3 regions of the Paenibacillus sp. FSL W7-1279 genome follow, and region 1 is predicted to be linked to each of the others. Evidence: predicted binding sites of a transcription regulator. Region 1 holds the regulator's gene; each other region holds the start of a gene.
What was found. The regulator Rex, encoded in region 1, represses fermentation and respiration genes when NADH is low (regulators of the CRP and FNR family bind a similar motif). The targets are predictions, from matches to a motif close to TTGTGAAATATTTCACAA.
Positions count from the first base shown of each region.

Region 2: the regulator Rex is predicted to act here: its motif matches at 6,450-6,467, upstream of MKY82_RS31260 (polymer-forming cytoskeletal protein).
Region 3: the regulator Rex is predicted to act here: its motif matches at 5,670-5,687, upstream of hcp (hydroxylamine reductase).

Region 1 covers NZ_CP150215.1:2,690,527-2,701,467, reverse strand. The annotation lists gene MKY82_RS11950 (AAA family ATPase) at 1-727, opposite strand, end outside; gene MKY82_RS11945 (hypothetical protein) at 720-1,253, opposite strand; gene MKY82_RS11940 (DUF5590 domain-containing protein) at 1,518-2,036, opposite strand; gene MKY82_RS11935 (amidohydrolase) at 2,068-3,369, opposite strand; gene MKY82_RS11930 (redox-sensing transcriptional repressor Rex) at 3,344-4,009, opposite strand; gene dinG (ATP-dependent DNA helicase DinG) at 4,072-6,948, opposite strand; gene MKY82_RS11920 (hypothetical protein) at 7,119-7,748, opposite strand; gene panD (aspartate 1-decarboxylase) at 7,869-8,252, opposite strand; gene panC (pantoate--beta-alanine ligase) at 8,245-9,135, opposite strand; gene panB (3-methyl-2-oxobutanoate hydroxymethyltransferase) at 9,132-10,019, opposite strand; gene MKY82_RS11900 (biotin--[acetyl-CoA-carboxylase] ligase) at 10,304-10,941, opposite strand, start outside.
Region 2 covers NZ_CP150215.1:6,877,158-6,888,098, forward strand. The annotation lists gene MKY82_RS31235 (S41 family peptidase) at 1-517, opposite strand, end outside; gene MKY82_RS31240 (M23 family metallopeptidase) at 649-1,935, opposite strand; gene ftsX (permease-like cell division protein FtsX) at 1,963-2,871, opposite strand; gene ftsE (cell division ATP-binding protein FtsE) at 2,861-3,547, opposite strand; gene MKY82_RS31255 (VanW family protein) at 3,754-5,190, shown strand; gene MKY82_RS31260 (polymer-forming cytoskeletal protein) at 5,474-6,202, opposite strand; gene MKY82_RS31265 (alpha/beta hydrolase family protein) at 6,518-7,291, shown strand; gene argH (argininosuccinate lyase) at 7,479-8,894, opposite strand; gene MKY82_RS31275 (argininosuccinate synthase) at 9,026-10,258, opposite strand; gene argF (ornithine carbamoyltransferase) at 10,365-10,941, opposite strand, start outside.
Region 3 covers NZ_CP150215.1:1,232,757-1,243,697, reverse strand. The annotation lists gene MKY82_RS05270 (tRNA-dihydrouridine synthase) at 1-522, opposite strand, end outside; gene MKY82_RS05265 (demethylmenaquinone methyltransferase) at 668-1,372, opposite strand; gene MKY82_RS05260 (hypothetical protein) at 1,433-1,999, opposite strand; gene MKY82_RS05255 (thiamine pyrophosphate-dependent enzyme) at 2,289-4,583, opposite strand; gene MKY82_RS05250 (2-oxoacid:acceptor oxidoreductase family protein) at 4,586-5,608, opposite strand; gene hcp (hydroxylamine reductase) at 5,818-7,503, shown strand; gene MKY82_RS05240 (carbohydrate-binding protein) at 7,664-8,680, opposite strand; gene MKY82_RS05235 (DUF4190 domain-containing protein) at 9,125-9,631, opposite strand; gene MKY82_RS05230 (hypothetical protein) at 9,895-10,467, opposite strand; gene MKY82_RS05225 (McrC family protein) at 10,511-10,941, opposite strand, start outside.

The DNA of each region.
Region 1 (10,941 bases):
CCTGAATGTGACGGTCGAAACGCCCTGGACGCAGCAGTGCGCTATCCAGCATTTCTTTCCGGTTTGTCGCGGCAATTACCAGAATACGAGGAGTATCCTGCGAATAGATGCCATCCATCTCGGTTAGCAGCTGATTCAGCGTCTGGTCGTACTCGCGCTGCTGGCCGCCTTCGCGTTTACCGCCAATGACATCGATCTCATCGATGAAGATAATGGCGTTTTGCTTGTTTTCCTTTGCCGCACGGTTACGGGCATCCTTGAACAAATCCCGGATGCGCCCTGCACCAACACCGACATACATCTCAACAAATTCACTGCCGGATGCAGCGACAAAGATCGAATCGGTGTAATGGGCAGCGGCTTTAGCCATCAACGTTTTCCCTGTTCCCGGAGGCCCGGTGAGAAGAATGCCCTTCAATGGACGAATCCCGAATTTCTTAATGTCTTCATGACGAATCAGAAAATCCAGTGCTTCACGCAGCTCTTGCTTGGCATTATCCTGCCCGCCGATTTCTTCGAACGTCAGCTTGGCAGGTCCGCTCTTTTTCCGCTTCCGCTCATTCGCTGCGCCTACAGCGATGCCGCCCTTCATCTTCGCGATAAACAACAAGCCGCCTACAAGTGCTGCAGCGATGAGCAAGGGCACGATGTTCACGCCGACAAACACAAGGAATACCAGCAAAACCGGAATAAAGCCTAACATGATTTCTTTAGCTAATTTAGGCATGATTCCACACCTCCATGTTGCCAGACTGACGCGGCAAGATTATAAATTTACCAGACTTGCCGTCTGACAAGCTGACATAGACGTTGGTGTCATCAATCGTTGCTTTTGCTTTCAAATTCGGAGACTGGGCAGCAAGCTGCTCGAGCGATGATTGAATATCGGTATACTGCTTATTATCCATCGCTTCAGCGACTGACAGCATCGCCTTCTCCCACCATTGATCCAGTGCTTCCGAGGAATGATCCTCCACCTGGATTTTCAATTCCCGATTGCCAATCACAGACTTGCCTTCCTTCTTAATATGCTGGACCAAGCCTTGCAAATTGGTATCCGGAGCCAAATCAAGATTCAAAGTAACGGTATTCTGTTTAATATCTATATGTGAATCCTTCACGCCGTCATATTGTGACACAACATTGGCCAGCGGATTTTGCAAAGCCATCTGCCGATACAGAAACCATCCGCCAAAGAGAACCGATGCTGAGATCACGACAGTCAGCACGATAGGTACAATGCGTAGTTTCATGAAGTTCCTCCTTCATTTCAGTATGAAATTTTGTCTGTCATGTTGCAACACAACAATACATATAACAACGATATATAGGGATGCATGTAGTTTATATACTCATTTTGTACAAGTATGAGTATATCACATCTTATATACTTTTTCATGCATGTCTGTGAAAATATTTAGAACAGTTTTTCCATATTATTTCTGAATACGCTTACAATTATAGAGAAAATAAGAGAGGAACCCGCGAATATTAAAGGGCCCCTCTCTACTTCTTATTTATTGATTTGGAAGAATAATGTCATTACCGATGGTGTTACCGTCTTGAAAACGATAAAACCGATAACCGCGCTGACCGTTGTGTTCATACTGCAGCTGCCAGGCATACTCGCCCTCATACATTCCAGGCAGCAGCCGCTTAATTTCTGCGCCAGACAATTCGTTATAAATCTGCTCCCGCATCTGGTCTTCTGACAACCCCGTATTCAACAAAACGGATTGGACAGCGTCGGCACCTTCAACAGGTACGTTGTCATCCGTAAATTTCACCCATACCATACGATCTTGATTGTCCTGATCCTTCCCGCTTATCACCCAATAGTTATTGTCCTCGCCCCACACCGATTTATAGGTCTTCCCGGACGTAACCAATTGGCCATGCTGTTTGGCGGCAGCAATTGCCATTCTTTCTTCATTCCAAGCATCTTTCATCACATATGAATAATAGAGCTGTAAACCAAGCAGTAACAGCAGCACCCCGGATACACTCAGCAATATCCACTTCGTTTTTTTCTTCAAATCCGTCTTCCTCGCTCCCCTTGATTATTCCCTAGAGGGTTGTAAGACGCTCAAAGGCACGCTGCGCTTCCCGGCGGATACGTTCCTCATCGAGAGTGAGACTCGCGCCATTCTTCACTACCTGCTTGCCGTCAACCCATACATGCTCTACATCCTTCGCACTGGCGGAGTAGATAGCATGAGAAATGTAATCCGTCTTCGGAAGGAAGTGCGCCTGATCCGTGTTCAGTGCGATCATATCTGCCTTCATGCCTACCGCAAGCGTACCAATATCCGTAAGGAAGGCTGACTTGGCTCCATATTCTGTACCCATCCGAAGCGCTTCGGATGCTGGAATCGCGGTTGGATCCCCGCTTACTCCTTTATGGATCAGTGCGGCCAGCCGCATCTCTTCAAACATATCCAGATTATTATTGCTGGCAGGTCCATCGGTACCCAAAGACACGGTGACCCCGGCTTTCAGCAGTGCAGGCACGCGAGCGATGCCGCTGGCAAGCTTCAAATTGCTGCCTGGATTATGCGAAACCATAACTTGATGTTTGGCCAGAATTTCGATTTCTTCATCGGTCAGATGGACGGCATGCGCAAGCAGCGTTGGACGGGAGAACATGCCAAGCTTCTCTAGATGGGCAACAGGGCGAAGTCCGTAGTCATTTACGTTCTGAGCTACTTCCGTTTCCGTTTCGGACATATGCGTATGCAAAGGCAGATTCAAATCATGTGACGCTTGCACGAATTTTTCGATGAAATCCGGCGGGCACGTATAGGGTGCATGCGGTGAGATCATCGTCGTAATTCTACCGTCAGCCTGACCATGCCAGTCTTTCGCGAATGCAACCGCCTCTTCCAGCTTCTGCTGCTGCACCTCAGGCGGACATAATCCGATGACACCGCGCGTCAGAACGCCGCGCATGCCTGAGTCCTCCACCACCTTTGCAACCTGATCCATATGATCATACATATCCACAAATGTCGTGGTTCCGCCTTTGATCATCTCTAGCACGGAGAGTGAGGTTCCCCAGTATACATCGTCGGCCGTGAATTTGGCTTCCATCGGCCACATTTTTTCCTGAAGCCATACTTGCAGTGCCAGATCGTCGCCATACCCGCGAAGAAGCGACATGGCCGCATGTCCGTGCGTATTCACCAATCCAGGCAGGAAAAACAGATGGGTTCCGTCGATGATTTCTGTTCCCTCTTGGACAGTCGGCTCTTCTTCACCCAGGTAAGTGATCCGGTCGTTCTCCACGACCATATATCCGCGTAACACGGATCTGCCTTCCTCTAGTACCACGAACGTTCCGTTTTTAACCATCCACTTCGTTGTCGTCATGTGCTGCATCCTCCTTGCCGTTATCCAAATAATAGGCCAAACTCTGCAAATCCGTAGTAAAATCTGCCGTATGAATCCGGATATGGGGTGGAGCTTTCAGGATGGTCGGCGCAAAATTCAGGATAGCCTCGATGCCTGCCGCGATAAGTTGATTCGCTACATTCTGCGCCTCAAAATCCGGAACGGTGATAATCCCGATACGAATGCCGTACTCATGAACCGTCTTCTCCAGTTCCTCCATCGGCTGTACGACCAAATTGTTAATTTTCATACCAACTTTGGGAGAATACGAATCGAAAACCGCCACAATCTTCATATTGTCCTTCAGAAATGCATTGTAATTCGATAATGCATGTCCAAGATTACCGGCCCCAATCAATGCGACATTGATCTTCTGGTCCAGCTTTAGAATCTGGCGAATTTTCTCGATCAGATAAGATACGTCATATCCGATCCCTTTCCGTCCAAAATCACCGAAATACGCTAGGTCCTTACGAATTTGAGCAGGATTGAGGTCCAGTTTCTGCCCCAGTTCCTGGGAGGAAACCGTGGAGACCTCCCTTTTCTGAAGCTCATTCAAATAGCGCAAGTATACAGGTAATCTGCGGACCACGGCTTCCGAAATTTTTTCCGATTTCATGCATGCTCCCCCTAATAATAGGTTAATAACTACATTTGTTTGTGCTCGTTCATGGTTTCACTTTATTCAGCTTGGTTCCCTATGCCTGCCTCTTCCTGCAGCCATTTCGAAATTCGGGGAACGATCCCCTCTGTCGGCATGTGCTCCATCTTCGGTCCAGGCAAGGAATATAAGAAATACTTCCCGTAATAGGATTCAATGACCCGAGTATCGTAAACGATGACAATCCCCTTATCCTGCGCGGTCCGTACCAGTCGGCCAAATCCCTGTTTGAAGCGAATGACCGCTTGCGGAACCGAAAGCTTCATGAACGGGTTCTTCTTCTGCTGCTGCAGAAGCTCGCTCTTGGCTTCGACCAGAGGGTGATTCGGCGGCTGGAACGGCAGCCGGACGATGGCAAGGCAGGTGAGCGCCTCACCGGGTATATCTACTCCTTCCCAGAAGGAGCTGGTGCCCAGCAGAACCGAAGCGCTGCTATCCTGGAATCTCCGGATTAACTTGGTACGGCTGGTTCCGTCCATCCCTTGTCCCAGTACCGTAATATCGCTGGATCCCAGCGCCTCCTTCAAGGGCTCATGCACCTGACGCAGCATGCGGTACGAGGTGAACAGGACAAGCATGCGACCATGCGTTGCGATGGCCGTATCAGCCAATGATTGCACAAGTGTATTCACAAAGAGTGCATCCCCGACCGAGCCCTTCACGCTCGGAAAATCGCGCGGCACAACAAGGAGAGCCTGCTCCCTGTAATTAAACGGGGACGGCAGCAGGACCGTGTTCAGGTTGCCGCTATCTGCCGCTTCCTGAAGACCCAAATTCTCGATCATGAACTGAAACGATTTGTCCACCGACAAGGTCGCCGATGTCAGGATCACGCTTTGTTTTTTGTCAAAAAACAATTCCTTTAAATGGGTGCTGACGTCGACAGGCACCGCATAAAGCTGCAGCGATTTGCCGCGGAAGTTGCCGTTCGCCTCCATCCAGTATACCGTGCCCTCATCATTCAGGGACATGAAGGTCCTCAGGTCCTCGCGGTGTGCGGCCAGGTCCTTAAATAGACCCGATAGGTCTGTTAACAGACTGTCCGCGCTGTAGTCGTCCAGATCTTCCTTCATTTCGGCAATCAGCTTGTCACCCTTGCGAACGACATCGCCGAGCGCCAGATGAATTTGATGCTCCAGCTCGGCCAGCGAATTCCAATCCTTCGGCTTTTTCAGAGGCGATAAGCGAAGCGAGAATTGTCCGGCATCCCCCGGAGTCGCGTCTCCGCGCTCCGGAAGCAGTCCGAACAATTGGTCGCTGAGCCGGTCCCAATTCTCTTTGACGGTGATCAGATCCGGATAAATCCGGTCGATGATGGAAGACCACTCGACAGCCTTCTCATGGGACGACGCTTGCAGCAGCTGGCGAAGAGCCGGAAGCTGACCGCTTCGGCTGTCTTTGTACATACGGGTCAACGTATGGACAACCGAAAAATATTTCATCTGCAAGCCAAGGTGCTTGCCCGCGACGTCCTCCAGATGATGCGCTTCATCGATGACGAGACGCTCATAACTCGGAAGCAGCTGGTGATTCGCTTTCACGTCGGTGAACAGCTTCGAATGGTTCGTAATGACAACATCCGCGATGCCCGCCTCATGTTTGGCCCTGTGATAATAGCATTTGCGGAACCATGGGCAGGCACGGCCCAGGCAGGAATCCGAATCGCTGGAGATGGTTTCCCAGAAATCCCCTCCACGGCCGCCAAGGTTCAGCTCCTCATCATCCCCGTTCTCCGTCTGGGTCAACCAAACCAGCATTTGCGCTGCGGTGATCACATCTTCCTTCGGGGAATGAAAATCTCTTCTATTTATTTTATGTTCAAATTTTCTCAAACACAAATAATGGCCTCTTCCCTTGAAAATAGCCGCTTTAAAAGGAAAAGGAACAACCTGGGTGAGCAGGGGAATATCCCGGTCACGCAGCTGTTCTTGAAGGTTGATCGTATGCGTGCTCACCATAACCTTCTGTTCCTGCTTCACGCTTTGATAAATCGACGGCAGCAAATACCCGAGAGATTTGCCTGTTCCCGTGCCGGCTTCGATCAATAAATGTTTATTGTTATCGAGTGCCTGCATCACTTCCTGGAACATCATGTCCTGGGCATCCCTGCTCTCGTAATGAGGCAGCGTTTCCTTTAGACGTTCACGGACATCATTCATGTATTGCTCAAAGCTTACATCAGCCAAGGGATTAGGCTCCGTCTCATCCCTGGCAGGCGTTATATCGTTCCAATCGTCAACAGCTAGGGCGAATTGACGATAGTACGTATGGGTGTCTCCGGCTTGTACTGCCTGGAGCTCCCTGTCGGCACGGATGCCGTCAAAGAACCAGGCCAAGTCGCTGTCCTCGTCGGCAAACAGGTCGCTTAACCGCTGCACGGTAAGCAGAGGAAGCTCATCGATCTCCTCCAGGCATTTCAGCAGCGCATAGGCTGTGGCAAGTGCATCGCTGTCCGCCTGATGCGGACGGTCATGCTCCAGGCCGAAATGAGAGGACACCATCCCAAGCTGATAAGAAGGAAGCGAGGGAAAACATATTTTTAAGAAGTGCATCGTATCTAGAATTCGGCCGCTGAACGGTAAATAGCCGCAGCGATCGAGTGCATTTTGCAAAAAGTTAAAATCAAAAGCGACATTGTGCCCAACCAATACAACATCGTCGAGCATGGGCACGAGTTCCATCATCATTTCTTCCAATGACGGAGCATCCGCTACATCACTGTCGGAAATGCCGGTCAAACCGGTAATAAAAGGAGGGATCGGAATCCCGGGATTGACATAGGTGCCGTATACGCGGGAGATGCTTCGATCCTCTTCGATGATGGCCAGTCCAACCTGAATGATCTCATCTGCTGACTGGTTGCCCGTGGTTTCAAAATCCAATACGGCAAATTTCATTTCGATAAAATCCCTTTCCTCCAGACTAATTAACAGCATACCAGAAGTTGCGGGTTTTGAACATTCCGGGTAAAAAATCCCCGCTCTCCTCCGTAAGCTCCATACGGCAAAAAGCGATACCAAAGTCTCAAGGATGAGCTCTGACATCGCTTCTTGTTTTGGCTTGATTTTTACAGCAAAGAGATCAATTGGCTGCCGTACTGGAGTTCCCCTCGCTTCTGCTTGCAGACCTCCAAATTGATAATGGGGTCAGGAAGCGTCGGGTCGCTGTGAATCGCCAGTGCGAAATGCTCCTCGGCCTTCCCTTGCTGTCCATTCAACACCTCGATGCATCCAAGCGCATTGTAAATCATCGCCCGCATCTTTTTGTTGTCTGCCAGGGGTAGGATGGACACCAATACATCGGATGCCGGTATGGTTTGCCCCAAATAAAGATGGGACATCGCAATATACAGCTTGATCAGAAGGCTATCCGGAAATACGGTGGCGGCCGCCTCAAACTGCTGTATGGCCGGCTGGAACATCAACAACTTGTAATAACCTTGACCGCGAATAAATGCATCAAGCTGCAATTCAGGCGCTTCGGTCGGTGGAAAAACAGGAGGCGAGGCGGCACTCTCGCGGAAGATGGCCATCTTCTCTTCAAAATGGAGCCATTCCTCGATAATGCCCTCGCTCATGCTTTTGAGCATGTTCCAGTTTTGTACCAGCGCCTGTTTTTGGGGACCTTGAGCAGAAGGGTAATGCTTCACAATTTCATCTAACATGTTGTTCATTTCAGCGAATACATGTTGAAACATAGCTGCATCCCACCCTTAGCGGAAAAATGAGATCAGTGCGTCGACCTGCACTCATTTTCTGTAGAAGACGGTCTTTTCATCCCTTTAAGGTCCCGACACATTTTGGTTCTTAGGAGTCCTTTAGAGAACCGCGGCGTGAACCTCACGGTATTTCGTGTTTACCGGCTTATTCAATTCGTCAACGATCACGACCGTTGGGGTGTGATTGTCGTATTCCTCTTTGGACATCATGGCGTAAGAAATGATGATGACGTTGTCGCCAGGCTGTACAAGCCTTGCAGCTGCCCCGTTCAGGCAAATCACGCCGCTGCCGCGTTCGCCTTTGATCACGTACGTTTCCAAACGGGCGCCATTGTTATTGTTCACGATTTGAACTTTTTCATTCTCCAGAAGATCTGCAGCCTCCATCAGATCCTCATCAATGGTAATGCTGCCCACATAGTTCAGATTGGCTTCCGTCACCGTTGCGCGGTGGATTTTGGATTTCATCATTGTTCTAAACATGGGATCCCCCTACTTTTGGTTGAAGTAACGCATTGTCAATGAGGCGGGTACGGCCAAATCGTACGGCCAGCGCCATAATGATGGTTCTGCCTTCATCCGCAATGCGATATGAATCTTCCACAGGAACAAGTTCCGGGAAAGTGAGCAACTCTGCATAATCAATGTCTGCGAGCGGGGACCGGGATATATAATCCCGAAGAAACGCACGGATCTCTCCTGCCGTCGTCGCTTGTCCCTGCCGGATTGCCTCCTGAGCCGTCCGTAATGAGCCCGACAGCACAAGTGCCTCTTTCCGCTCTTCCGGCTGCAAATACACGTTGCGCGAGCTTAGAGCGAGGCCGTCAGCTTCGCGAATGATCGGACAAGGCACGATGGTCACGTCCATGTTCAAGTCCTGCACCATTTGCTCAATCACGGCCACCTGCTGGGCATCCTTCATTCCGAAGAAAGCATAGTCAGGTTTTACGATATTAAACAATTTATTAACAACCGTGGTAACACCGTCAAAATGCCCGGGACGGGAGGCCCCGCACAATAATGACGTAATTTCCGATACGGCAATCTTCGTTTTGGTCGGCTGGGGATACATTTCCTGAACCGTGGGAATAAAAACCACATTCACCCCTTCGGATTCCGCCAACGCCAGATCGCGTGCCTCATCCCGAGGGTAGGTCTCATAATCCTCACCCGGTCCGAATTGAATCGGATTGACAAAGATACTGACGACCACCGTACCTGCCATTTCCCGCGCCTTGCGCATCAGGCTGGCGTGCCCTTCATGCAAATAACCCATCGTAGGCACAAGTCCTACCGGACCACTGCCGGATTCTCGGCGGTCCTTAAGTTCTGATCTTAATTCCGCAATGGTGCGAATCACTTTCATGATGTCGTGCCCACCTTCTCCTTTTGACTCCCATATAATGTGCTTGCCGTTTCGGAAGCTGCATGATTCTCGGCCTTAAAAACATGCTCCTCGGCCGGGAATGAGCGGTCCTTCACTTCCTTCACGTACTGCGTGATGCCTTCACGGATGATGGAACCGACATCGGCGTAGGTTTTCACGAAACGTTTATCCCGATAAGGGGACGCGTACTTCAATATATCATGGAATACCAGCACCTGACCGTCACAGTAGCGGCCCGCTCCGATGCCAATCGTCGGTATGCTCAGCGCTTTGGATATTTCTGCTGCCGCCTCTTCCGTAACCAGCTCCAATACAATGGCAAATGCTCCTGCCGCTTCAAGTGCCTTCGCATCATTCATGAGCCGCTGCGCGTCTTGGGCATCCTTGCCCTGTATGCGGTAGCCGCCAATCTGATTCACCGACTGAGGCGTCAGCCCGATATGGCCCAGCACCGGTACGCCGGACTGTACAATCCGTTTCACGGTGCCGGCGATTTCTTCTCCGCCTTCCATTTTGACGGCATGCGCATGGCCTTCCTGCATCAATCTCCGCACCCCGCGGAGACTTTCATCAATATCTCCGTGGTAGGTCATAAACGGCATATCCGCTACGATGAACGTTTCTTCCGCTCCACGAGCGACTGCACGGGTATGGTATACCATGTCGTCAAGCGTTACCGGAATGGTGGAGTTATAGCCAAGCACGACATTACCGAGGGAATCGCCTACCAATATCATATCAATATCCGCTTCCTCCGCCAGCTTGGCAGAAGGATAATCATACGCGGTCAGCATGGTGATCGGTACACCCTTCTTCTTCATGTTCTTCATCTTTACGATGTTCAGTGGTTGTTTGCCTGCCATTGTGACACAGCCTCCTTTGTGTAAATAAGTTAGACACAATAAAAAAACCTTTTAGCACATACTTGCTAAAAAGTCCGAAAGGCAAAAAAGAGTCACTCGCGATCGTCCCTTCTGTCTCGGTCCTTTCGGCTCAGAGCAGAATCCAACGTAACCGGCATAACAGTTATGAAGGTGTTCTAAAAAAATGTTCATTGCCACTTGCTGAAGAGTGCAATTCGCTCATGGCGATACCGCCTCTTGGTCATAGTATAACAAATTTGAGCCACGATTTCACCATGTTTCATTTACCTGGTATCAAAAAGAATTTCACCGGAATATACGGGGATTAGCTCGTCATCATGATTGCGAACCAGCAGCGCGCCGTCCCGGTTAAGTCCTGTGGCAATCCCGCTAAAACGGTCACGGGCCGTCTGCACTTGAACTTCCCTGCCCACCGTGCCGGATAATGCTTCCCAGAGAGAGGCAATAGGCTCGAAGCCCTGCTCGTTGTACAATTCATATAAAACCTCCATCTCCGCCATAATGGACTGAATCAGCCCTGTCCGGTTGACGGTTGCTCCGCCAGCCATGCGAATCGAAGTCGCAACGCCGCGCAGCTCCTCCGGAAAATCCGATTCCTTCAGATTGGCACTGATTCCGATTCCGGCTATGCAGTAGCGCACCCTTTCGTCTTCTGTTGCAGACTCCAGCAGAATGCCGCAAACCTTTTTGCCCTGAAACAGAATGTCGTTTGGCCACTTAATATCGGTCTGCACACCGGCGCACTTCGCAATCGCACGGCATACCGCTACGCCTGTCAATAAGGTCAGCTGCTGGGTTAAATGCAGCGGCTGCTTCGGTCTGAGCACCAGGCTCATCCATATGCCTTTGCCTCTTGGAGAATGGAATTTTCTTCCCATCCTCCCGCGACCGCCTGTCTGCT
Region 2 (10,941 bases), 3.3 Mb from region 1:
GACCGCGAATCTTATTGACGGCCGCGTTCAGCTCAAGGCCCTGCAAGGATTCGCCATTGACTGAAAGGATGGTGTCCTTCGCCCGAATGCCGGCTTTATCCGCAGGAGATCCCTTGATCGGAGACACAACGACCACACTGCCATCTACAGAGGACACCTCCGCGCCAATCCCCGAGAAGGAGCCCTCGATGCTCTCTTCAAACTGGGCTGCCGTTTCTTTTCCCATATAGTTGGAATATGGATCTTCCAGCGCTTCCATCATCCCGTTGATGGCGCCGTCGATCAGTTTCGACCGATCGATATCCTTGTAATAATTGCTTTCGATGAGGTCAATTGCTGTCCCCAGTTTTTTCGCTTCAGACTGCTCCAGTCCATTCCTGTTCGCTATACTGGCCAGCAGCCCCTCACCGTCTCCAGTCTGGCTGGGAGCGGGCAGCTGGGTCAAAGCCATCGTTAACAGCACGCCGCATAGCATGGCAGCTATGACCAGAAAGACAGCCGTTCGTTTTTTCAGCAAGTACTTCACCGCCTTTGTACGTTTCAACTGCTACACACACGGGGAATCCCGTCCACCTAGTATATGATTGGCTTGCCGGGAATATTTATACAGCGGTCTGAAGGTTATATGGTATAAGTCATGAAATTCTGTTACAGATAAGGCGAAGGATTCACCGGCGATCCATTGACCCGAACCTCAAAATGAAGATGCGGTCCTGTGCTCTGACCCGTGGAGCCTACTTCGGCAATCTTCTGCCCTCTGGACACCTTATCGCCTTCGCTGACTTTAATGCCGCCGTTGCGGATATGTCCATACAATGTCCATACGCCGCCCCCATGATCAACAATAACACAGTTTCCGTAACCGCTCCACCATTCGGCCAAGATCACCGTGCCGCTCTCGGCTGCACGGATCTCCGTCCCTTGCGGAGCCGCAAAATCCTGGCCCGTATGCATCTTGCCAACCTCACCCGTTACCGGATGGACTCGCGGCCCATAACCGGAAGACAGTCTGGCTCCGGAGACCGGAAGGGCGAATGGTCCGCCGTTACCTGTATATCCGTCGCCGCCGCTACTACCGCCGAGGGTGGTCGCCTTGGCTCTTTTCGCCGCAGCCGCTCTTTTTGCCGCAGCCGCTTTGGCAGCCGCTGCTTTACGGGCAGCTTCCTCGGCCGCCAGCTTATTCTTTTCCTTCTGCAGATCCGAACGTTTGCTTGCCAGGGCAACCAGCATTCTATCCTGCTCTTCGGTCAAGATTTCCGCATCCTCAATTTCCTGATCATACTGGGCCAGTAGTACGCGCTTCTCCTGTTCCTTCTCGTTCAAGATGCTCTTACGGTCCTCCATTTGGCCATACAGGTCCTTGGCGGTTGCATACTGTCCTTCAAGTTCCTTCTTCTTGTCAATGACCAGCAGCTTGTCCTGCTTATGCTCCACCAGCAAATCCTGGTCCTGGTTAACGATCGTCTTCAAGGAATCCGCACGCTCAATAAAATCGCTGAAGCTGGTCGAGGAGAGCAGCACATCCAGATACGATACTTGCCCATCCATATAGATGAGGCGAATTCGGGATTCCAACAGCTTCTCACGGGAGGCGATACGCTCCTCCGCCGCTTCAAGTTCCTTGGTCGTTTTTCTTAGCAGATCCTCTGTCTCCTCGATCTTCATGGAGATTTTGGTCAATTCATTGCTGACGATGCTGATCTGCTCCATCACATATTTCAGATTCTTCGTTGTTTTCTTCTTGTAATGCTGAGCTTCTTGTTTATTTTCCGCTGCTTTGTTCTTCTGCGCCCGAGCTTTCTTGACCTGCTCCTGAAGCACTCTCAGCTCTCGATCTACATCGGCTGAAGTCTTCTTCTCGGCTTGTCCGACGGTCGGTTGGATCATAACAGTGGCCAGTAATAAGGCTGCTACTCCTGCGGCGATCTTCTTCAAGTTTCGCTCCCCATCCTTTACCTTGTTTTATACTTTCAAAAATTTACGTATCGACATGGTGCTTCCCCAGATGCCAATGACAATGCCCAGCCCAACAACAATGGTGCCGATCGGCAGCCACAAATCGCCTAGAGGGATTAAACTTTGGGCTAACGTCAAATCCGTTTGCGATGCGGCGTACAGGCGGTTGTAGCCTACAAACAACAGCGTGACCGTCACAATGGAGCCCATCAGGCCGATCATGGCGCCCTCCACGAAGAACGGCCAGCGAATGAAGTTGTTGGTCGCGCCGACAAGCTTCATAATGCCGATCTCGCGGCGACGGGCCAAAATCGTAACCCGAATGGTGTTCGAGATCAAGAACATGGACATCAAGCCGAGTCCCGCTACGAAAATAAAGCCGATATTCCGTACCGTCTTCGTAATCTTGAACAGGGTTTCTACCGTGCCTTCCCCATACTTGACACGCAGGATCGGCTCCTCCGTATACTTCTTGTTCAGGGCCGTAATCTTGTCGGCAACAAAACCGACCGTGGTCGGTTCAATAACGGAAACTTCGAATGCATCCGGTAGGGGATTCTGGTCCGCCTCGCTGAAGCCTTCCACCCATTCGGAGCCCAGGCTTTCCTCAAGCTCCTTCATGCCCTCTTCCTTGGACACGAACTTGATGGCGCTGACCTCCGGCATGGCCTCGAGTTCACCCTTAATGGTCTCGCGCAGCTTCTCATCCACGTTGAGATTTAAGTACGTATTGATTTGCACATTGCTATCTGCTTTATCGGCTAAAGCGTTCACATTCATGACTAACAGCATGAAAACGCCGAGTATAAACAAAGACACCACGATGGAAGTGACGGATGCGACCGACATCCATCCGTTCCGGAAAACGCTCTTCGCCCCTTCCCGCAAGTGCCGCAAGAAGGTTCTAAAATTCATACCCGTAATCTCCTCTCTGCTGGTCACGGACGATCTGTCCGTGCTCAATCGCAAGAACGCGTTTGCGCATGGTGTTCACGATATCCCTGTTGTGGGTAGCCATTACGATAGTGGTTCCCCTGAAATTGATCTCATCCAGCAGCTGCATGATGCCCCACGAGGTTTCCGGATCCAGATTACCTGTAGGCTCGTCCGCAATAATGACGGCGGGGTTGTTCACAATCGCTCTGGCGATTGCGATCCGCTGCTGCTCCCCGCCGGAGAGCTGGGAAGGTTCGCGGTTCGCCTTGGCTTTCAGACCCACAAGCTCCAGCACCTCCATGACCCGTCTCTTGATGAGACGCGGCGGCGCTTCAATAACCTCCATGGCAAAAGCTACATTTTCGTAAGCAGTCAGCTTGGGCAGCAGACGATAGTCTTGAAAAATAACCCCGATATTTCGGCGAACATAGGGGATTTTGCGCTGTTGCAGCTTCCCGATATTAAATCCGTTAACGGAAATTTGACCCTTGGTAGGAACTTCTTCTCTATAGATAAGTTTCATAAACGTCGATTTGCCCGCACCTGATGGTCCGACAACATAGACGAATTCATTTCGATTGATTTTGACGGAAACTCCCTGAAGCGCATGAGCGCCGTTCGGATAGGTCTTCCATACGTCCTGCATTTCGATCACTTCATCACTTCCCAATCCTTAATTAGCCATTATACTTTCGACAGTTTCCATCGAATTCCTTTAAAATCCATGAAAAATCCTCACGACATCGTCTATTGTAACAAATTTGTTACCTTTTGAGTACCCGAAAGTTTAAGCCCACCGTGACATATACATGAACAAGTGCATGAACTGCGGCCAATACGAAGTTAAGAAGGTGGTTTCGAATGAAAAAAATTCATCTTGGTCTCATCATTGTCATCAGTTTCGGTCTTCTCCTCTCCGTCGGCTTCGGTCTATTGACGATGTACGTGAACCAGAAGGAACTCCCGAAGGGGGTTGTTCTCTCCGGTTGGCAGGTAGGCGGTAAACCATCAGACGAGGTGCTGTCAGAGCTGGATCAACGGCTGCAGGCGATGACAGCGCTGAAGGTGGAGCTGCAATCGGACGCGCTTAAGGGACACACGGAAAGCTTCACTCTCCGAGAGGCCGGAGTTCAATTCAACGCAGCCGATTTTCAGGAGGCTATCGCCAGGTTGTCCGAAGGATCACTATGGGATCAAGTTCTATACCGGCGTAACTTTCAGCAGGAATGGCATATATCCACGGACTGGGATCGCGATGTGTTAAAAGAGAGGCTGAGCGAAGAGTGGCAAAAGGAACGCTTCGGGGAACCCGTCAATGCGGTACGGAGCATATCCCAAGATGATGTTGTCCGGTACACTCCGGAGAAAACAGCATACCGTATTGATTGGCCCGCATTCTATGAAGGGTTCGGCGCTGTGCTTCCGAATGAGTCTCACTTCACCGAGCCGAATCCCGATGAGATCATTACGGTTTCGCTGCCTCTCATCCGTCAAAAGCCCCCCGTTACCGTAAAATCGCTGCAGGATGACGGGATTGAGCGCAAAATCGTTGAATTCTCCACCAGTCTCGGATCCAGCGGGCCTGGACGCGTTCATAACGTGACCGCTGCTGCCAAATCCGTAGACGGCATGATTCTGAAGCCCGGCGATGAATTCAATTATGCTCATATTATTGATACCGCGAAAAAGGAATACGGTTTTGAAGAAGCTCCTGTCATCGTGAACGGCAAGCTGGTCCCCGGCATCGGCGGCGGAATCTGCCAGGTATCCAGCACGGTGTATCATGCCGCCCTACTGATCGGACTGGAGATCACCGAAAGGCGGAATCATTCCCTTCCGGTCAGCTACCTGCCCAAGGGGCAGGATGCCACCTTCGCGGAAGGGGCGATCAATTTCCGTTTCCGAAACAACACAGGCAAGCATCTGCTTATTTTATCGGAAGTATCGCACGGTAATTTAACGTTGAAGATGTTTGGCACCTTCCCGGAAAACACGGAATATGAGCTTGTGTCCACCACCGTTGAAACCTTGCCGTCACCAGAGAAGGTCATTCACAATAACTCGCTGCCGCCAGGACTCAAGCAGGTGGTTCAGAACGGGAAGCCAGGCTATGTGGTTGAAACCTACCGAACCAAGAAAGTAAACGGCAAGGTTGTAGAGAAGGTTAAAATATCCAAGGATACCTATCGCCCCCAGAACAGCATCGTTGCCATCAATCCGACAAGCGAGGTCCAACTGCCGGAAGCGAATGACACACCGAAAGAGGAAGTGGTTGAGGACGGTATCAGCGCACCCTAAACCTGGAGATAGCATTGAAAACATCGACGTCTACTCTATCGGTTCCGTTCTGCGGCGAAAGCCCTTGTGGATTTCCCATTGGTCATACCGAACATAGTAGAAACATGGAACAGCCCGGATTCGCGAATAGAACCGCGAATCCGGGCTGTTTGCCTTTCCGCTATTTAGTATAAGACATCGATTTTATAAAAGGTCCCGACTTCTGCCATGGCATCTGCGCTGAAGGCCTCGGTATATTCCACCTGTTCGGCCTAAGGCCTGAACGCGGGGATGGTTTCCACCCTTAAAACCGCCTGGACGCTCTGACCTCGGCTTCCGGATGCTGTGACAGTTCATCTCTGTACTCCACTTGCCGAATCTCGCAACCTTTGCCTAGGATCACCCGATTACCGCGGACGATATCAGCTTCGACATACTCGAGATCAAGGACGTCGCCTTCAATAATACGAGCCTCCAGGCGCGTTCCCCTTAAAGACAAGGACAGCATTTCCCAGAGCCGCTTCCCTTTTTTGCGAATCGTGATCCGGTCTCCAACGATTTCCTGTGCAAGGCAGCGACCCAATACTCGGATATCCGCTGTTCCAACATGCAGGCGGCCATCGATCTTAAAGCCTCCCTGGAACGTGGCGGATTCACTCCGCACATCACCATGGCTTCTCAAGTTTCCGGTAACCTCAAGCTTCTTCGATTCGGAATCTCCGTGAACGCTGCAATGCCCCCCGATGTAGATGGATCTGCTGCGCAATCCTTCTTTCAAGCTCAGGCTGCCGGCAACATTCAGCTCCTCAGACTCCACGGCCCCCTTAATGGTTCCCGAACCGTTCACGCGAATCGTACGCGCAGCGACGGCGCCATTGACGCTCATCGTTCCATTGCCTATCAATTCCCGGCACTCCAGATCTCCATTTATTTGCCCGGCACCGTCAATGCGTACCTTGTCGTATTGGCCGCCGCTTGAACTTCCGGTGCCCGTAATCTTCAGATCGGATAGCTTGTCGTCACGTGGTATCATGAGTATCCTCCATATCACAAAGTAATCACTATCTATATCTAAACGGCTTCATCACAACAATTACCTTAAATAAAAGTCCATCCTCCACCAGGGTGGAGCCATAATCTCCCTCTAAGATACCACAACCCCGCTAATCATAGAACAGCCCGATGGCTGAACTTCGCCTCGGTCTCAAGACCGAGATGAAGTATGCAGCTTATCCTATCCATTTCGATTCCGGCCCGAGCCGCCTTTATATCCCCGAGGATTGTGATATGATTTAAATAGACTCGTCTTTTCGATTCACATTTACAAAAGTGAAAGGGGATACATAACATGGCTCTTATGCAATGTCACTTCTACTCGGAGGTACTCGGTCTCAGCACGTCCATGACCGTTATTCTCCCTCAGCAAACCTCTTCGCAGATTGGTATGACCAATCATGCCAAAAAAGGGCTGCATCCGACGCTCTTCCTGCTGCACGGCCTGTCCGACGACGATTCCATCTGGCTGCGCAGAACCTCCATCGAACGCTATGTGGCCGAGATGGGCATTGCCGTCGTTATGCCGCAGGTGCACCGCAGCTTCTATACGGACATGGAATACGGCGGCAAATACTGGACCTTCATCAGCCAGGAGCTGCCGGCCATTGCCCGTTCCTTCTTCCCGTTATCCCACGCGCGAGAAGATAACTTCGTCGCCGGCTTGTCCATGGGCGGGTACGGGGCATTCAAGCTGGCCCTTCGCTGTCCCGAAGCCTTTGCCGCAGCTGCCAGTTTGTCGGGCGCGCTCGATATGGCGGGTCATGTCCGGAGGAATGAGGCCTTGTTTGAACATCAATTAGTCTACGGAGATCAAGATATTACCGGCACCGACAACGACCTGCTGTGGCTGCTTCAGGAAGTCGATCGATCAGAGGGGCCTAAGCCGCTGCTTTATCAATGCTGCGGAACCGAAGACTTCCTCTATGAAGACAATCAAGCGTTCCGCAAGGCCTGCGAAGAAACCTCCCTCGATCTCACCTATCTGGAAGGCCCAGGCGGCCATGATTGGGGATATTGGGATACTCACATTCAGGATGTGCTGAAGTGGCTTCCGTTGAAAGCCTGATGAATCCAGATATGCATGCCCATCCTACGGGCAGCAGTTGTCCCGCTGTTCGGTTTATCCGCATGCAATGGAGGACACCGCCCCTGCGATTCGTTCATACTTTTTTGATATCTTAAAAAAGGTGGATCGGCAAATGTAGCGTTTGCCGGTCCACCTCTATTTTTTCACGCTTGCGATTTCTGTATCGTTACTCTACATTCCCTTGACGGAGACCCAGCCATTCTTCCGTAACCTGAAGCGTCCGCACGCTGCGGTCAATGGCCGCCTTCACCTGCTCGGTTGCCGTGCCGCCGTAAACGTTACGCGCATTGACTACCGTCTCGGGTTGAAGCACACCATAAATGGAGTCGTCGAACAGCTCCGAGAACTGCTTGAACTCATCCAGCGTCAGGTCCAGCAGATACTTGTTGTTCTGGATGCAGTACAATACGGTCTTGCCGATCACTTCATGCGCTTGACGGAAAGGAAGTCCTTTGCCAACCAGGAAGTCCGCGATGTCGGTTGCGTTGGAGAAGTCGGTATTCACCGCTTCACGCATGCGGCCTTTGTTGACCTTCATCGTGGCAATCATCGGAGCAAACAGCTGCAATGCGCCTTCCAGTGTAGCCACGGTATCGAACATGCCCTCTTTATCTTCCTGCATATCCTTGTTATAAGCAAGCGGCAGCGACTTCAGCACGGTGAGCAGACCCATCAGGTTGCCATATACACGACCGGTTTTGCCGCGGACCAGCTCTGGTACATCCGGATTCTTCTTCTGCGGCATTATGCTGCTGCCCGTACAGAACGCATCATCCAGCTCGATGAAGTTGAACTCTGTGCTGCTCCAGAGCACCAGCTCCTCGCTCAAGCGGGACAAGTGCATCATGATGATGGAAGCATCCGAGAGGAATTCCAGAATGAAGTCGCGGTCGCTGACCGCATCCAGACTGTTCTCGTAAACGCCGTCAAACCCAAGCTGCTCCGCCACGAAATGGCGGTCGATCGGGAACGTCGTCCCCGCTAGCGCGCCTGCCCCGAGCGGCAACACATTAATGCGCTTATAGCTGTCGATCAGACGGTCGATATCCCGCTGGAACATGGACACGTAAGCCATCAGATGATGCGCAAACAGAATCGGCTGAGCACGCTGCAGATGCGTATACCCCGGAATAATTGTGTCCAGGTTATCCTTGGCTTGCCCGATTAATGCGGTTTGCAGCTCATGCAGCATGCCGGTCAGCGCCACCACGCGGTTACGCAAATACAGATGCATATCCGTAGCCACTTGATCGTTACGGCTGCGTCCTGTGTGGAGCTTGCCGCCGACAGGTCCGATTTCCTCGATCAGATTCTTCTCGATGTTCATATGGATATCCTCATCCGAAACGGAGAACTCGATGCTGCCCTCACGGATGCGCTCCAGCACCTTGTTCAAGCCAGCCTTGATCGTCTCCACGTCTTCGGCCGGCACGATGCCGCATTTGCCCAGCATGGACACATGCGCAAGGCTTCCCTGGATATCCTCCTCAGCCAGCTGCTTATCAAAACCGATGGATGCCGTATATTCCTCTACCAATGCGTTGGTCTGCTTCGTAAAGCGTCCGCCCCATAACTTGCTCACAACACTTGCCCCTCTCTGTTTAAGGCAGAGGGCCGCTTCCCGCTTAAGAAGTCCCATTGATCCCGGTTACGCGAGAATCAACGGAGCTCCCTTGCATGAAAACGGCCTTCAGCCTGTTCATTATTGTAAACTTATTGATTCTGGTTCACGCCGGTTGCCACTTTCAAACGCAGTGCGTTCAAGCGGATAAAGCCGGTCGCATCGCCCTGATCATAAGCTTGCGTTGGATCGGCTTCCATCGTAGCGATATCCGGGTTGTACAGACTAACCGGACTCTTTACGCCTGCGCCGATAATGTTGCCTTTATACAGCTTCACGCGCACCGTACCGGATACGTTCTTCTGGCTCTCGGTTACCAGGGCCTGCAGTGCCAGACGTTCCGGCGCAAACCAGAAACCGTTATAAACCAAGGTGCTGTAACGGGTAATCAGGCTGTCGCGCAGGTTCATCACTTCGCGGTCCATCGTGATGGATTCCATTTTGCGATGAGCGGTGAACAGGATCGTTCCACCCGGCGTCTCGTAGACACCGCGGCTCTTCATGCCTACGAAACGGTTCTCCACCATATCCACGCGACCGATGCCGTGCTTGCCGCCCAGCTCGTTCAGCTTCTCCATCACTTGCAGCGGGCTCATCGTTTCGCCGTTCAGCGCAACAACATTCCCTTGCTCAAACGTAAGCTCGAGGTATTCCGCCTCGTCCGGCGCATCCTCAGGCGATACGCTGAGCAGGTACATATCCTTGCTGTCCTCTGCGCTTGCATCGAACCAAGGATCCTCCAGCACGCCGCTCTCATAACTAATATGGAGCAGGTTGCGGTCCATGGAGTAGGATTTCGCCGCGGATGCCGTCACCGGAATGCCATGGGCTTCTGCGTAAGCGATCATCTCTGCGCGACCCGGGAAGGAGTTACGGAACTCCTCGATGCGCCAAGGCGCGATTACTTCAATGTCCGGTGCCAAGCCGGCTACGCCAAGCTCAAAACGAACCTGGTCGTTCCCTTTGCCCGTAGCGCCGTGCGCAATCGCCGTCGCGCCTTCGGCACGAGCGATATCCACCATGCGTTTGGCAATCAACGGACGCGCGATGCTGGTACCGAGCAGGTACTGCCCTTCGTACATGGCACCCGCCTGGAACATCGGATAGATGAAATCCGTTGCAAATTCGTCGCGCAGATCATCGATGTATACTTTGGAGGCGCCGGTCGCCAGCGCTTTTTCCTCAAGTCCGTCCAGCTCTTCCTTCTGGCCGATATCGGCCGTGAAAGCAATGATCTCCGCATCGTAAGTTTCTTTCAGCCATTTCAGAATAACGGACGTATCCAGGCCACCGGAATACGCCAGCACGATTTTTTGTTTTGCCATCGTTAAACTCCCTCTCTTTGTTACTAACAACCCTGTCGTTCATTATACTAAAGATAACGTCCATTGACGCATTTTCATAGAGAATGTTCGCTGCAATCGAGTTGCACTAAGCCATCAAAGCAACCATCAAAGCCTTCTGGGCATGGAGACGGTTCTCGGCCTGATCAAAAATGACGGAGTTGGCACCGTCGATCACGCCTTCACTGACCTCTTCGCCCCGATGGGCCGGGAGGCAATGCAGGAACAAGTAATCCGGCTTCGCCGCCTTCACAAGCTCCTCATTCACCTGGTAGTCCGCAAACGCAGCCTCCCGCTGTGCCTGCTCCTCTTCAAAGCCCATGCTTGCCCATACATCCGTATAGATCACGTCCGCATCCTTCGCGGCTTCGATCGGGTCTTGCGTAATCGTAATTTTGCCACCCGTTTGCGCCGCGATTTCCTCGCTCAGCTTCACGATGCTGGCATCCGCCTCATAGCCCTTCGGACTGGCTACGGCCACATGCATGCCCATCTTAGCGCCGCCAATTAGGAGCGAATGCGCCATATTGTTGCCATCGCCGATAAAGGCCATTTTGAGACCTTTCAGCTTACCCTTGTGCTCCAGCACGGTCTGCAAATCGGCCAGCACCTGACATGGATGCGCCATGTCGCTCAGGCCGTTGATAACCGGAATGGAGGCATAT
Region 3 (10,941 bases), 1.5 Mb from region 1:
CCGCAGATGAATGGACAGGTTCACAATGTCTTGCTTCAAAATATGGGTCAACCAGTCGCGCCATTCGTCTACAGCCGTGAAACCGAGCCTTGTTTTTACACTGACGGGCAGTCCCCCGGCTTTGGCCGCCTGGATAATATCCGCTGCAATGTCGGGACGGCAGATCAAGCCGCTTCCCTTCCCATTCTCCGCTACATTCGCTACAGGACAACCCATATTAATATCAATGCCTTTAAACCCTTCTTTCGCCATGCCGATACTCATCTGACGAAAGAATTCCGGCTTATCTCCCCAGATATGGGCTACCATCGGCTGTTCATCCTCTGTAAAAGTCAAACGTCCGCGCACACTATGGTTCCCATCCGGGTGACAATAACTCTCGGTATTCGCAAACTCCGTAAAAAACACATCCGGTCTGGCGGCTTCACTTACGACATGGCGAAACACAACATCCGTCACATCTTCCATGGGCGCCAGTATAAAGAAAGGCCGCGGTAAATCACGCCAAAAATGATCTGTCATATCCAATACTCCTCTATAATACATACCAGGACAAATCTTGATCCCGAAATAGGAAATACAACCTGTTCATGTCCTTGCTTTTTCTTCACTTATAGCATATTTAAGCAGCGTATATCAAACGGCAGTATATGTTAATCGCAGACCCTTATTTTATCGCCTTATGCATGGCCGAGACACCGCCGCTATAGCTTTTTACATCTACCTTGGAAAATCCCGCTTCCACAAACATTTGTTTCAGTACGTTTTTATTGGGGAAATGACGGGCCGATTCTTGTAACCATGAGTATTCATCATAACTTTTGGCAATAAACTTTCCAAGCAAGGGCATGATATGGCGTACATAAAAGAGGGAAGCTTGTCTATAGCCGATTAATGTGGGTTGGGATGTTTCTAAACAAACGACTTGTCCGCCTGGCTTCGTTACTCGATACATCTCCCGCAGCACGGTTGAATAGTCGGGTACATTTCTTAAACCAAAACCAATGGTTACATAATCAAATGAATCATCTTCAAAAGGAAGCTCCATGGCATTTCCCTGGATAAGGGTAAGCTGCTTTAAAGCTTGTTGCTCCTGCTTATCTTGTGCTATTTTGAGCATATTTTGGCTAAAATCTAATCCAATGACTTCTCCATGCGTTCCAACAGCATTTGCTAAAGCAATCGCCCAATCCCCGGTTCCCGTGCACACATCTAGAGCTTTACTACCTTCTTTCACATTCATCCGTTTCATAACATCATGGCGCCATGCGATATGTCTCCTAAAAGTGATGACCGAGTTCATCGAGTCGTATTGATCCGATATCTTTTCAAATACCTGATGAACTCTTTCCGACTTTGTTTGTTCAGACATGCCATTCCCTCTCTTCCACAAGTGTTATAATATTCTTTCAACGAAAATGATTTATGCTCATCACGCACGGCGCCGCAGTTCATAAAAATATTGCACAATCGGATGCTTTAGCTTCATCCTATCTGCCATGTTTACAATCCGCTTTTTGCCAACTCGTCTGTCTACCAAGGCTAGAATATTCAATAAGATATCATCGCTCTCCATGCTTTCTTCAATAGAAGTAGATAAGAACTTATTCGCTGTAGCGACAAAATTGGATTTACTTAATGCAGCCTGTGCTGACAAAAGCTCCTTTGCGAGTACGGATACTTTTCTATTTCTTGCAATGACGTTGAGACGATCCTCTGGAACAGTCCCTTTCGTTTCCTTTCTGACGGCTTCCAATTCATCATCGCTGATCGGAATTTGGATATTAGGATCATTCTTAATTTCCAGCTCCGTCTGATACCATCTTATTGAGCTGGTTTTATCACTCATATGAAGTACGTTCTTTTTATCTAACGAAATATAACAAAGCCCTGCTTTATCAGGTAAATAACGATAACCGGTTGCGCGATATTCAACTCTTCCAGCTAATGCAGGACTGAGAAAACTCTCCAGCTGTTGCTTCAATTTACTCCAGGACATGGTTCCTCCTATGTCTTCGAACCCTGAGGGGCGCGGTATCCATCTGCACATCTTATTCAGTATGAATAAACCCCTGCCAAAAAACAACCCGTAACATGTCCCACATATTGAATGGAATATCTGCTTCTCCTCTTTATAGAAAAGAAAATATCGAGTCGATCGCAACCACAAAAAGTACCTGCTCAAAGGAGGAGCAGGTACTTTTTTAGACCGTTATATCTGTGTCCAAGATTCGGGATGCATATATTTAGCTGATAGGGCTAAATCCTAGTATGCTGAATTGAATATTTTATAGCAGCGGGTTCTCATGTTTCGCTTTTAGAATCGACCAGCGCCGCTCCACTTCTTTTTCAAATTCGCCGAGCATGTCTTTGTTTTCTTCCTTGAGCAGATGTCTTGATTTGCCCATGTATTTCAGCCAGTCGCTGAGCGGCACCTGTTTTTTCTTCGCTTCAGGATCGTACGTAATATTCGTTTCTCCCTGCTCGACTTCATACAATGGGAAGAAGTTTGAATTCACGGCCGCGCGGACGATGTTCTCCCCATCCTTGTCGCTCGATTTCCAGTTCAGCGGGCATGTGATCAACAGCTTGCCGTAGACGGTACCTACATTCTGGGCGTACCACTGCGCTTTTGCCGCCTTTTTCACAAGGTCCTGCGGGAATGCTTCCGTCCCTGTGAATACGTACGGAATATGCGCCGCAGCCATCATTTGCACCGTATCCTTGTGATGGAACGCTTTGCCCTGCTGCTGTTTGCCGACACCGGACGTACTGGTCATATGCCCTAATGGCGTAGAATACGAAAGCTGCGCACCGGTGTTCATATAGCCTTCATTATCATATTCCAGAATGATCAGGTTATGGCCCCGCAGCGCCGTCCCGATGGCCGAACCCATCCCGATGTCCATGCCGCCGTCGCCGGTCACCATCACAAAAGTGAAATCCTCAGGAACTTCGATTTCCCCGCGGCGTTTCTTCTCAAGGAACGCCTCTACCGTGCCGGATAAAGTAGCCGGTCCGTTCTGGAACAAGTTATGAATGAAGCTCTGCTTATGCGAGTTATACGGATACCCCGTTGTTGTGATATATGCGCAGCCGGTATGGAATAAAGTAACGACATGGCCTTCAATCCCTTTGAAAAAGAGCTCCAGCGCCGGGAAAATACCGCAGCCCGGGCAGGCTCCGTGGCCGGAAGCAAACCGTTTCGGTTTCGCCGCAAGCGCCCGCATCGGCGGCACTTTAACGGATAGTTTACTTGTCTCTTCATCTACCCTTACGGTGATCAGGCCAGATTTAAAGCTGTCTCCATTCATCGGGGCAATGACCGGCTGCAGTCTCTGCTCCTCAGCTCCCGGTGTTTGGCCGTAATAATCAAACGGCACTTTGGCATAACCGAGCTCCATAGCCTCAATCGTCAAGGCAAAAAAAGCTTCCGCGTCATCCGCGTAATAGTCTTTCCCGCCAAGTCCAAATATGCGGGACAGCACAATAGGCTGCGGACCACGGATTTCCTGCAGGGCCGCTTTGACCTCATGGGTCAGATTGGCCCCGTGTGCACCATAAGAATCGGCACGTTCGCCAACCAGCAGCGCTTTGACACCTGTCAGCGCCTCGCGGATTTCTCTTGCCGGGAACGGACGGAGAATATTCGGGCTGATTATGCCCGCTTTAATTCCTTTCGCCCGCAGCCGATCCACGACGTCTTTGGAGGATTCAGCCGCCGAATTGAGCAGGAATAAAGCCACCTCTGCGTCTTCCATGCGATACAGATCAAGCGGCGAATAGGATCTTCCGGATAAAGCTGCGTATTCCTCTGCCACTTCCTTGAATACCTTGCCCGCACGGTACATGGCGTTTGACTGTTGGTAGTGGTTGTTCATCAAATCGTCGCCGTTCATATAAGCCCCAACAACGATCGGGTTGTTCTCGTCCAGTACATGTGGATATTCAGGTGCCATTTCCCCTACAAACGCCTGAACGATTTCCCGGTTCGTAAATATGTGTACCCGGCGTTTCTGGTGCGATGTGAAGAATCCGTCATAAGCTACAATGACCGGCAGGCGTACGTCTTCATGTTCGGCGATACGCAGCGCCATGATATTCATGTCATACACGGCCTGCGGTGAACGGGCGGTCAAAATCACCCAGCCGGTATTCAGGCCGTAGTAAAGATCCGAATGGTCACCGCGAATATCCAGCGGTCCGCTAACCGCACGCGTCACCAGATTCATGACCATCGGGAAACGTGTGCCCGCCTGCACAGGAAGCTGTTCGATCATATACAGGAAACCGTTCGCGCTGGTAGCATTGAACACCCGTGCTCCGGCTGCGGCCGCACCGTAGCAAATCCCCGCCGATCCATGTTCACCGTCAGCTGGAATCAGCTTGATGTCATGTTCGCCGCGTGTACGCATCATGTCAAGATATTGGGCGATTTCCGTAGAAGGTGTAATCGGAAAATAACCCATAATGTGATAGTTAATCTGGGCAGCCGCCATGGCAGCCATTTCGTTGCCCGATTCGAAGACTGCCGTTTGAGCAGCCGCCGGCTTGTTCTCCGTTGTTGTTTCTTGAATTTGCATATTCATGATCGGACTCCCTCCGCGGTTATATAGGGAAATGATTGCGGCACACGGTGCTGCTCCGCATAATGCGGCTCTTCTAACATGGCAGCTAAAGCGGTGGTCGGACAAGCTTCGATACACTTCAAGCAGCCTTTGCAATACTGATAATCGATACCTCTCATAAACATCTGCATATTCCCGCGCTTATCCGGTTTCTTCTCCCACACGATGCAGAAATCCGGACATACCGTATCGCAGGCGGCACAGTGAATGCAGTCCTCGATCTTGTACTCTGGCAAATATCCCTGCCGGGAGCCGCTAAGATCCTTCAGGACACTGTTCGCCGTAACGTTCAGAATCCCGCCCAGCTCCTGCGTTTCATATCCAAGCATCGGCTGCGGTCTTGCGAAGGAAATTTTGTCTATAAGCTCTGAGCCATTTCCCAAGGAAAGGAACTGAACTTCGTTATATCCTCTGTCAAAAGTCCGCACATTCGGTTCCACGAGGTGGGGCAGCTTTTTCTCAAATGTTGTGCGGATCACCTGCCGCATATCGTCCGGGTTTAGGAAGCTACAAATCCGGAACAAAGCCCCCAGCATGGCCGTATTCACTTTGGTTTTTTCCTCAACGGAAATCTTCAGCGCATCAACTACGGCCAGCGTTCCCTGCGTCATGTTCAGATCAACGGCCACTTCGGATAGGGCTCGCGCCGTATTCACAAGCACCGTTCCATCGGGCTGTAATCCGCTTATGACATCGATCGTCTTATACAATGCTTCATGAAATACACCGACGACATGCGGCTGCTCAATGGGACTGTGATCGCGGATTTCCACCTCGGGATCACAGAACCTTACGAAACTCTTCACGGGCGACCCTTTTTTCTCCGAACCATAGCTGGAAAAATTCGAACCGTTAAGTCCGGAGCCGGTCACCCCGGCTTCGGCCAGCATTTTTCCCGCCAGATTGGCGCCAAGCCCGCCGATGGATTCGAGACGAATCTCGAAAAATCCCAGTTCATTCTTTTGAGGTAAAATCGACATGTTCTCTCCTCATTTCTTCTTAGGTCATTAATTCCAGTTTAAAAGAAGAAGAGGACCGGGTTTGTGATTATACTCACAACTCAAAAAAATTGTGATTCCAATCACTATGTCGGTTGTGGGAGCGAAGTATACTGTCTTCAACAGTCCAATTGCGAGGCAATTTTATACTGACCTTTAGGCAAAAAATCACGAAATTGGAGGAGAAAATAATGAATAACAACGCCCAAGAGACCTTAGAGCATCAGCCGTCCATGTTCTGCTTTCAATGTCAGGAAGCATCCAAGGGAACAGGCTGCACCATTGTCGGAGTATGCGGCAAACCGCATGATGTGGCAAACCTGCAGGATTTGCTGATTTATCTGTTAAAAGGTATCTCTTTTCTCAGTCTGGATGTCCGGCTGCCGGAGGAGCTTGAACAGCGCGTATCACTGTTTATGATGGACTCCTTGTTTGCAACGATTACGAACGCCAACTTTGACCGCGAGGTTTTTGTGGGAAGAATCCGGGAAGCGATCGAGCTCCGCGGCGAGGTGCGCACCTATTATAACGAACAATATCCGGAAGGAACCGCCAATCTCCCTGATGCTGCCGTCTGGCAGGCGGATAACGAAGCTGCTTTTGATGAAAAAGCACGTACGGTGGGTGTCCTCTCGACCCGCAATGAAGACATCCGCTCGCTGCGCGAATTGATTACTTACGGCTTGAAGGGGATGGCTGCTTATACGTACCACGCGCTTCATCTGGAGAAGGATGATAACGAATTAAACCGTTTTATGCGCCGCGCACTTGCCGCCACCCTTGACGACAGCCTTGAAGTGCAGGATCTGGTAACTCTGACGATGGAAACCGGTAAATACGGCGTAAACGCCATGGCGATGCTGGATGAAGCGAACACCTCGGTTTATGGAAATCCGGAAATTACGAAGGTCAATATCGGGGTAAGAAACCGGCCCGGCATTCTCATCAGCGGCCATGATCTGAAGGATTTGGAGGAGCTGCTGAAGCAGACGGAAGGAACCGGCGTGGACGTGTACACGCACAGTGAAATGCTGCCTGCCCACTATTATCCGGCCTTCAAGAAATATGAGCATTTTGTAGGCAATTACGGGAATGCGTGGTGGAAGCAGAATAGCGAATTCGCAGCCTTTAACGGCCCGATATTAATGACGACCAACTGTATCGTTCCACCGAAAGACAGTTATAAGGACCGTATCTATACAACAGGCAACACGGGGTTTCCGGGTGTCCGCCATATTCCAGAAGGAACAGACGGTGCTCCCAAAGACTTCTCCGCACTGATCGAGCAAGCGAAAGGATACCCAGCTCCAACCGAACTTGAGACTGGTGAGATCATCGGCGGTTTCGCTCATGCCGCAGTGATGAACGTGGCCGATCAAGTCGTCGATGCCGTGAAATCCGGGGCGATCCGCCGTTTCTTCGTCATGGCCGGCTGCGACGGACGGATGAAATCCCGCAACTATTACACCGATTTTGCAGCTGAGCTTCCAACAGACACGGTCATTCTAACGGCAGGCTGTGCCAAATACAAATACAATAAACTAGATCTAGGTGAAATCGGCGGTATTCCGCGGGTCCTGGACGCTGGTCAATGCAATGATTCTTACTCCCTGGTCGTGATTGCATTGAAGCTGAAGGAAATATTCGGCCTTGAGGATATTAATGATCTGCCGATTTCCTATAACATTGCCTGGTATGAGCAAAAAGCGGTGATCGTGCTGCTTGCCCTGCTATATCTTGGCGTCAAAAATATTCATCTGGGCCCTACGCTCCCTGCATTCCTGTCGCCTAACGTTGCCAAAGTCCTCGTCGAAAACTTCGGGATCGGCGGCATTACCAATGTGGAAGATGATATGAACATGTTCCTTGGCGCCTAATTAGTAGTCGAAGAAAACCTGATAAAGAAAAAAGGGCATGGGTTATGCAAGCAATGATCTGCTTGGTAGCTCATGCCCTTTCAATTAAATAAGTCGCTTCCACTCAACAAGGAAATCCTTCCACGTCGCTATTTTTCAATTCACCTATCAATGAAACACCTTAATTCTTACCACCATAGCCCTTGTAAGTAGCATAAACTGCATCTGCATATTGATCTGCCAGAATAGGACGGCCATAAGAATCCGTAGCTCCCGGATACCAGTTATCTCCACCGTTGTAATGCAATAATCCGTTGTAGATATTTCCAAACTTCGTAATCTTCTCATTTAAAATTAACGCACCCAGATATACCTGATCTTGTTCACTGCTATGATTATACGCACGGCCAAATTTTGAGCTGAATTGAGATAAATACGCATTGCGTGTGTTTGGTTCTACCTGCATCAATCCGTCGCCGGCCGATGGACTACCTGGTAAACCTGCTCCAAAGCTGCTTTCCTTTTTGATAACAGCACTTAACAATAAAGCAAAATCTCCGCCTTTCCCATAGGCATTGTCCGCATTCATGACATATGTCCATATATGGCTTGGAACCTCGGCAGGCTTAGTTACTGTAGGAGGTGGTGAACCCGTATAAATCTTGACCGATGACATTTTGTCATTGATCGTGCTGCCAACCCAGGAAGAATCTGAAGTAAAGGTCCACTTGGTTCCTCCAAAATTATCATTCTCATATACTTCAACCGTCCAACCGCTTGGAACCTTAAGAGACGACATCCAGTCATTCGGAATTCCGTTTGCGTTCAACTGAGACAGTGTATAATTGCCTATCCCGAGTGTCACTGCTTTTCCTCCATAGTTTATATCTGCATAGAATGTTACTCCGTTCGTTGTCGGTGGAGTGGTTGGTGGCGTAGTTCCACCGCTTCCGCCTTTCTGCCATAAAGCAGGAACATTGGACGGTTCCCAACCTACGAGAGAAGTATGTGCCTGAAGACAGGTATAAGTGCTTCCACTATAGGTTACTGTGTCATTTACTGCATATGCGGTATTTGGAGCCCATGCTCCTCTAGCGGCTGCGTTTACTGACGGTAAGGCTGCGCAAAATGTGGATAGAAATACTGCTAAAACTACCAAAAGTGATAAGGGCTTAAAAGGAAACCTTTTATTAGTCATTTTCAAACCTCCTTGTCTCTTTATTTATCTGTAGCGCTCCCATGAGACATGCCACAGGTTTTTGTTGTACTATTATCTTACTTTATTTCCATTTTCTAAATTAATTCCACAAAAACAGAAGAAAGACTATGGAAAAATGAAGGGGGAAGGATTCAATAAAAAAACCGAGGAAACACAGGAGTGGCTACCTGAATTTCGCCCGGCTTGTAACACAACTTTAGGCTTTAACACGACCATAGGCTTTGAGATGACTTTAATTGCGTTCTACACCTAATGCACTAACAATGCGCAGCACTCCACATGGGACGAGTTGACAGTGATAACAAATTACAGGAGCCTATTCGCCCCTGCATATCAAAATTCTCCGTTCTATCAACCCTTTAGTCATATGTAGATAGATAGTCCGTTCAATAATTGACGGGGTGTATCAAAATTTAACCCACCTTACCACTGCCTATAGACTAGTACCAGTCCCGCGCCAATAATTATTATCATGACGACAACGGGTAATGTTGTTAGGGTAATTCCCGCTATCGCCATACCTCTTCCTTTAGAAGATTTTCTTGCAATAATACCTAAGAAAAAACCTACAACACTAAGTATAAAAGCAAAGAGAATTGTGGCCATAGTACCTGTCGAAGGCATGTAGCTGTACTCGGAATCAAAGCCCAACTTTAACATTCCTACTATGAAAAATAATATTCCGAATATACCGAATATTAATGATACTACAGCTTGCCCTAGTCTATCCTTTGGCTGATTCTTCATGGCGGCTTTTGTTGTTTTACTCGTGTTACCAGAAGGACCATCCGCTCCCCCCACTTTATTGATTGCTGTCCTGTTTACTTGAGGACTAGCCGCCCTAGATTTACTGCTAACGGTCCTGTTAGCTTGGGCGGGCGTTGTCCTATTGGGCTGATTGAATGCAGTAGTTCTAGTGTCCTGTTTCACTTCTTTTGACCCCCTTCTGATATGTGTATGTAGTTATTTAGAACTATTCGACAAAACTTTCCAATATCCTCTTTACAATCGGAGCGACCACGATAGCAGACAGGGTATCGTGAAGAGATAATTCGACAAATAGATGGAGAAGTAGTTGCACGGGAATTTTTTGATATGCTTTAGTAATAAAACAGAAAGAGCCCAAGGGCTTCGCCTTAGGCTTTCCTGATTAACAGTGCGCAACATTCCATATGCCCTATATTTCCATAGGATTAACTCTGTCGCACGTATTTTCCTGAACCTTTGTATTTATTGGTCTTTGTATTCCAGGTGAATATTCCCTCTGCCAGATCCCAGCCGCCTTCGATTCTGTGGTTCTTCCAGTACTGATGTACTTTACCTTTTGAATCAATGTAAACTCCCTGATCCCCCATTAATTGAAGAGCTTTACTCAAGGTCCCATGCTGAAGTCGATATACATAGAGTTGTGTATTTGAGGGGAAATAAGAGTACGTAACAGCCACATGTTTCTCATTCTTCGATACGGCAAACACTTGGATCGTCGGTGGTTCAAAGCTTTCATCACTTACAATGCCAGTATTAATCAAAACAACATGTCCCTTTGCGTTAATCAGATAAAAATTACCTGACTCAGTGAGTATAAACGATTCTTTTTTCTTGTCATTGTTAATGTCATCGGTTTTGACGATCTTAACTACTTCATTAGGATACTTTGCAGCAAGGCTGTCCTTCGGTTTCTTTACTGCAGCAGAGACATCACCCGTAAACGCAAAGAAAACTGCGAAGCTGAGCAATAATGCCATTGTAGAGAATTTGCCTTTCATAAATAAGCCCTCATTTCCTGTGCTAACATATCATAAATAGACCCTAAGCTAAATAACCTTTCATTATTGACTTTAACTCTAGCAGTGCAATACTTTCATCCTCATAGTTAATAGCGTAAACAAGCAATCTTTTATCTGATCGCCCCTCTACATACCATGACTCCAACGGTGAGTCATCTGTCCGATTGATTCCATCGTGATTAGGATAGAGCAAAATAACAGTCTCAACATGCTCATAGCGAGTCAGATAGGCATACATCTGATAAAAGTCTTCCCTTTTCACACCATGGCGACTATACGAGCTATCAATCACTTTCCACTTTGTATCTATAATCATAGACGGGCCATGGGTTCCAGAGATCAATAAGTCAGGTTCTAATTGAAAAACACCTCGATCAGTACTCTCCTTGATTAACAGTTTATACGAACGATCTTTTATAACAACATGAGATGTTAACTTTCGGACCAGATGCG